2 linked regions of the Allocatelliglobosispora scoriae genome follow. The protein of the gene in region 1 interacts with the protein of each later gene in a pairwise test. Links are inferred from orthologs where the notes say so. Each region holds a gene or a part of one and is shown on either strand. Other genes may lie near its edges. The genes, in order: F4553_RS24730 and ndk.

Region 1 (3,230 bases):
AGAAGGTCACCGTCGTAGGCGCCGGTTTTTACGGCTCCACGACCGCACAGCGGCTCGCCGAGTACGACGTCTTCGAGACCGTGGTGCTCACCGACATCGTCGAGGGCAAGCCGGAGGGCCTCGCCCTCGACCTGAACCAATCGCGGGCGATCGAGGGTTTCGAGACCAAGGTCGTCGGCGTCTCCACCGGTCCGAACGGTGAGGGCTACGAGGGCATCGCGGGTTCGGACGTCGTCGTCATCACCGCAGGCCTGCCCCGCAAGCCGGGCATGAGCCGGATGGACCTCCTCGGCGTCAACGCCAAGATCGTCCGCGGCGTCGCCGAGCAGGTCGCCAAGCACGCTCCGGACGCCGTGATCATCGTCGTCTCCAACCCGCTCGACGAGATGACCGCGCTCGCGCAGATCGCCAGCGAGTTCCCGAAGAACCGGGTGCTCGGCCAGGCCGGCATGCTCGACACGGCCCGCTTCACCAACAACGTCGCCGAGACGCTCGCCGTGCCGGTGGGCAGCGTGCAGACCCTGACCCTGGGTTCGCACGGCGACACCATGGTGCCGGTCCCGTCGCGCTGCACGGTCAACGGCAAGCCGCTCGCCGACCTGCTTCCCGCCGAGAAGATCGAGGAGCTCGTCGTCCGCACCCGCAACGGCGGTGCCGAGGTCGTCGCGCTGCTGAAGACCGGTTCCGCCTACTACGCGCCGTCGGCCGCCGCCGCCCGCATGGCGAAGGCGGTCGCGGAGGACTCCGGCGCGATCATGCCGGTCTGCGCGTGGGTCGACGGTGAGTACGGCATCTCCGGCGTCTACCTGGGCGTCGAGGCCGAGATCGGTGCGACCGGCGTCCGCAAGGTCGTCGAGACCGAGCTGACCGCTTCGGAGCTGGAGGGCCTCAAGGAGGCTGCCGAGGCCGTCCGGGCCAAGCAGGCTGACGTGGCTTCGCTGTAATTCTTTGTGGTGTGCGCTCGAAGGGCGGGGTCGACCGGTACGGGTCGACCCCGCCCTGTCGTGGTCCGGGTGCGCTCTGTCCCGACGCCGGGGTGTATTTCGAAAGTGTCGGACATGGACAGTAGGGTTGCCCGTTATGGCGTTGGATCTCCTTGAATTGCTGCCCGGGGCTTGGCTTGATGCGGTGAAGCCCTATGTCGACCCGGATGCGGTCGCCCGGCTCTCGTCCTTCGTTGAAGGCGAATATGCGTCGTCCACCGTCTTCCCGCCCAAGGAAGACCTGTTCACCGCGCTGCGCTACTTCGAGCCGGCGGGGACTCGAGTTCTCATCCTGGGGCAGGACCCCTACTTCAAGCCCGGTCAGGCTCATGGCTTGAGCTTCAGTGTGCGGCCCGGGGTGTCGGTGCCGCCCAGCCTGCGCAACGTCTACAAGGAGCTGCAGGACGACCTGGGGGTCACTCCGCCGTCGAACGGCGATCTGACTCCCTGGGCGCAGCAGGGTGTGCTGCTGCTCAACGCGGTGTTGACCGTGCGGTCGGGGACGCCGAACTCGCATGCGGGCAAGGGCTGGGAGGAGTTCACCGACGGGATCATCCGCGCGGTCAACGACTCGCCCTACCGGGTGGTCTTCGTGCTGTGGGGCTCCTACGCGCGGAAGAAGGCGCCGCTGGTGACCAACTCGCAGCACGTGGTGCTGGAGGCCGGTCACCCGAGCCCGATGAACCCGCGCGGCTTCCTCGGAAGCAAGCCGTTCAGCAAGATCGAGGCGGCGCTCGCCGAGGCCGGACGCGGCTCCATCACCTGGTCGTGAGCTGCTCCAGCACCTCGATGTTGAGCTCGTAGGCGATCCGCGACTCGACGACGATCCGCTCCCGCTCGGCGTCATCCCACGTGGTGGCGTCGAGCAGGTGGCGGTAATCCTCCTTGAAGGCCGCGAGGTCGCCGAGGTCGCTGAAGTCATAGAAGGACGTGCCCGCGCCGATCGTGCGGTCCACCACCTTGCGGATGAACTGCCCGCCGGAGAGGTCCCCGAGGTAACGCGTGTAGTGGTGGGCGACGAAGCCGCCCGGCCAGTCGGTGCAGACCTCGCGGATGCGGGCGGTGTAACGCAGGGTCGCTTCGTTCGGCGTGATCAGGTCCTGCCACTGCGGACCAAGCAGCGAGGCGAGGTCGTCCTCGATCTTCGGCAGCCGGGTCAGCGGCGGCAGGTGGAAGGCCTGCACGATCGGGTCGCCGGGGTTGGCGACGACGATCGCCTCCAGCTCGCGGTAGGCGTACCAGTGCTGGGCGACCATCTCCGCATAGGCCACGGCGTCGAGCTTCCCCCGCATCAGCTCACCGAGGTAAGGCACCCGCGTCGCCTTGTCGTGCAGGTCGGCGGTGGCGTCGCGGAGCTGGACGGAGAAGGCGGGCTTGATCCCGAGCACCGCCTGCGCCTCGTGGAACAGCCGCGTCACCTCGCCCCGGACCTGCGGGCGGGCGGTGAGCGTGGTGCCGAAGGGCACGCGGGCGATCGCGCCGCCGTCGATCTCGAACTCGATCCCCGTCGCGTCCAGCCCGCTCATGACCGCGCTGGTCGCGGCCGGGTGACCGCCGAAGGCCCGCACGATGAGCACGTTGTCTGCGGCGTGGTCGCTGTTCATGTGGTGTGCGATCTGCGCCACGACGTCGGGGGTGAAGGGATCGGCGGATGCTGTGCTCATCGGTTCTGCGCCTTCGACAAGGGGGTGACGGATACCGGGGTGCCCAGCGGGCAGGCTTCGCCGCAGGACCCACCAGCTCGCACCGAGGCAGGCTGCGATGAGCGGCCAGCTCAGGGCGAACCGGGCCATGCCGAGGGCGATGACGGAGTCGGCGGCGTAGAGCGGGAGGAAGACGGCGAGGCGGACGACGTACTGGCCGACCCACACCCAGCTCGCCCGGGAGTAGGCCCGCAGCAGTGCCGGGTCCTTGCGCCAGCGGGTCTTCTGGCCCAGCGCCGCCCCGGCGATGATGCCGAGCAGGGGCCACCGGACCGCGATGCTGACGGCCCAGGCGAGCGCGCTCGCGGCGTTGGTGGCGAGCTGTAGGAGGAAGACGTCGGCGACCCGTCCCGTACGCGCGGCGATGAGCGCGCCCACCGCGACGCCGAGCGCGCCGATGAGTGCCGCACGGGATTGCTCGTCGCGGCGGTAACGCCAGCCGGCGACCGCCACCGCGACCACGATGGCGGCGACGGTGCCGGCGATGAGGGAGCGCCCGACGAGGACCCAGCCGAGCGCGAAGGCGAGCGGCGGCAGGCTCGCG
Region 2 (3,236 bases), 2.0 Mb from region 1 along the record:
GTGTGCGCATCGACCGTGACGATCGTCGGCACCCCGGCCGCGTTGCAGACGAGCTGGTCGTCCTCGCCGAAGGCGGGCGCGAGGTGGACCACGCCGGTGCCGTCGGAGTCGCTGACGAAGTCGGCCGCGAGCACCTGGAACGCGTTGGGCCCGGCCTGGTCGACGAGGTAGTCGAAGAGCGGGGTGTAGCGCCTGCCAGCCAACGAGGCGCCGGTGACGGTGTCGACCTGCTCGTAACCCTCCAGCTCCTTGGCGTAGGCGCCGATCCGGGAGGCGCCCATGATGAGGCGCTCGCCGTCCTTCTCCAGCACCGCGTAATCGAGCTTCGGACCGACCGCGACGGCGAGGTTGCTCGGCAGGGTCCACGGCGTCGTCGTCCAGACCGCGAGCTTCTCGCCGCTGTCGAGCTGGAACAGCACGTGCAGCGCCGGGTCCTGGCGGTCCTTGTAGACGTCGTCCATCCGGGTCTCGGTGTTGGACAGCGGCGTCTCGCAGCGCCAGCAGTAGGCGAGCACCCGGAAGCCCTCGTAGACGAGGCCCTTGTCATAGAGCGTCTTGAACGCCCACATGACCGACTCCATGTAGGGCGTGTCGAGGGTCTTGTAGTCGTTCTCGAAGTCCACCCAGCGGGCCTGCCGCGTGACGTAGCGCTCCCACTCGTTGGTGTAGCGCAGCACGGACTCGCGGCAGTAGTCGTTGAACTTCTCCACGCCGAGCGCGAGGATCTCGGCCTTCGTCGTGATGCCGAGCTGCTTCTCCGCCTCCACCTCGGCCGGCATGCCGTGGCAGTCCCAGCCGAAGCGGCGCTCCACCCGGCGCCCGCGCATCGTCTGGTAGCGCGGCACCACGTCCTTGGCGAAGCCGGTCAGCAGGTGGCCGTAGTGGGGCAGGCCGTTGGCGAAGGGCGGGCCGTCGTAGAAGACGAACTCGTTGTCGCCGTTGGTCCCGGCGTCACGCGCCTCGACGCTCGCCTCGAAGGTCTTGTCGGCCGCCCAGTAGTCGAGCACCTTGCGCTCGACCGCGGGCAGGTCGGGACTCGCGGGGACGGTGCCCTGCGGCTCATGCAGTGGGTACGCCATGGTGGTTGGTCCTCATCTCGCGTCACGTTTCGTCCGTGCCGCGAGGACGAGCCTCGTGGGCCCGCGGTACCACCTCGCTTGCCCGCGCTGCTTGCACAGCATGGGCCGCTCGTTATCGGCTGTGACGGGCCGTCCCGTCCGGGTCTAGTCAGCCCCTGATGGGGCCTTTCTTCCGGAGGCTCACCGGTGATGGCCGGGTCGATGCCTGTGCACCTAGCCTACCGCCCCCCGCGACTCATTTCTCCCGGGCATCCGTCACCGGCTAGCGGTCGGCCGAAGGGGCAGTCGATCCCGCCGACTGCCCCTGACCTTTGTGACGGTTATCGCGGCGTGTCCGGCATTAAAATTCAGGGAACCACAGGGCGATCTCCCGCGCCGACGACTCCGGGGAGTCCGACGCGTGCACCAGGTTCTCCCGGTTGGAGAGCGACAGGTCGCCCCGGATCGTGCCGGCGGCGGCCGCGCGGCCGTCCGTCGCACCGACCAGCGTCCGCACGACGGCGATCGCCTCGTCGCCGGAGATGATCGCGGCGATGAGTGGCCCACTCGTCATGAAATCCTTGAGCGGCGGGTAGAACGCCTTGGTCACGTGATCGGCGTAGTGCGCGTCGGCGAGCTCGCCGTCCATGCTGCGCAGCGCCAGGGCATCGATGACCAGCCCTTTACGCTCGAACCGGCCGATGATCTCCCCGACCAGACCGCGACGAACAGCATCCGGCTTGATCAATACGAGCGTCCGCTCGGACACGCGCTCCTCCAATTGTCTGTATGAACAGGCGTTACCAGCCTACCTGTGGGCTTTTGCGGGTCGCGTCGTCGGCCTATGTTGGTATCGAAGAAGTCCAACGTGCGGTGCGATAGGGGAGGAACTCGTGGCGAACGGTCTACGCAAGCCGCTGGGGACGGGACGGGTCACACTCGCGATCATCCTCGGCACCCTCGGCGCCTATACCGCAGCCGCAGGTGCCGGCATGACGAGCTGGCCGCTCGCGGCGATCGGCGTCGCCGCCCTGGTCCTCGGTGTCAGCCTCGTCGTGACCTCCACGATGCGGGGAGCCGACCGGGCCTGGGTGGACGGCACGGGATACGTGCTGGAGATCCATGAGGCACCGCAGTCGCTGACCCACGGGCGCTGCGAGATGATGCTGCAGATCGACGCTCCCGGCCACCCGGCCGCCTCGGTGAAGATCCGCGATCCGCGGGTGCCCGTCGCGAAGTGGCCCGCCGTGGGCTCGATCCTGCCGATCCAGGTCGCCACCGACGACATCCGACGCGTGCGCGTGCTCTGGGACGAGGTGCGGCTCGTCGACTCCCCCACCCAGCAACAGCCGTCGCAGCCGTCACAGCAGCGCCAGCAGCCGCCCCCACCGCAGCCGCAGCGCAGCCGCTACGTCGACGAGGCCGACATCTACGCCGGGGTCACCGGTGACGAGACCTACCGGCCGACCACCCGTCGCGAGGCGGACTACGTCTTCGACATCGACGCCGACCCGGAGACCCCGCCGCCGACCCGCCGACCGGGCCCCGGCCCGCGCCCGCGCCGCACCCCGGAGGCCGAGCCCGAGACGCCGCCGACCCCCGAGGGCTCGCTGATGACCGAGGTCGCCGACGAGGGCCCCCGGGGCTACACAGTGGACGAGAGCGGGCTCATCGAGGGTGACCTGCTCGTCGTCCCGGCCTCGATCGACGTCATCGACTTCAACGACGCGCACCCCGGTCCGGCCGCCGACAAGCCGCCGTCGGCCAGGGAAAACGTGGTGGAGCTGGTGGTCGGTGTCCCCGGCCAGCGCCAGGTCGAGGATGTCGAGCCCGGCTACATCGACGACGGTTTGATCAGCCCGCTCGGCGGCACGATCCACGGTGTGGGGATCACGATGCTCGTCGTGGACGTGTCGCGCAGCGTCGCGTTCTATCGTGACCTGCTCGGCTTCTACGAGATCGACAGCGGGCACAACAGCGCCGTCCTCGCCTCCGGCGACACCCGGATCGTGCTGCGCCGCGCCGACGAGCTGGGCACCACCAACCGCCGGCTGACCCACCTCAACCTGGAGGTCGGCGACCTCGACGCGGTCTATCGGGACCTGCGCCGCAAGGGTGTCGAGTTCACCTACGCACCGCGCGTGGTCAACCGGGGCGAGCGGTTGGAGCTGTGGGGCG

The links.
Region 2: the proteins of F4553_RS24730 (region 1) and ndk interact in binary tests that used the Escherichia coli proteins (3 or more experiments, as listed by UniProt). The link is inferred for Allocatelliglobosispora scoriae from one-to-one orthologs.

Annotation. Positions count from the first base shown.
Region 1 is NZ_JACHMN010000002.1:4,198,319-4,201,548, forward strand. What follows is about bases 1-2,917. They hold F4553_RS24730 (uracil-DNA glycosylase), read left to right. Parts: upstream 1-1,080; coding sequence 1,081-1,755; downstream 1,756-2,917. Other genes in these bases: mdh (malate dehydrogenase), read left to right, coding at 1-944; F4553_RS40225 (biliverdin-producing heme oxygenase), read right to left, coding at 1,742-2,647. UniProt on the Escherichia coli protein: Excises uracil residues from the DNA which can arise as a result of misincorporation of dUMP residues by DNA polymerase or due to deamination of cytosine.
Region 2 is NZ_JACHMN010000002.1:2,239,441-2,242,676, forward strand. Bases 124-3,046 are described here. They hold ndk (nucleoside-diphosphate kinase), read right to left. Parts: upstream 1,828-3,046; coding sequence 1,420-1,827; downstream 124-1,419. Other genes in these bases: ileS (isoleucine--tRNA ligase), read right to left, coding at 124-1,079; F4553_RS42435 (VOC family protein), read left to right, coding at 1,952-3,046. In the rest of the region: more of ileS, read right to left, coding at 1-123; more of F4553_RS42435, read left to right, coding at 3,047-3,236. UniProt on the Escherichia coli protein: Major role in the synthesis of nucleoside triphosphates other than ATP. The ATP gamma phosphate is transferred to the NDP beta phosphate via a ping-pong mechanism, using a phosphorylated active-site intermediate.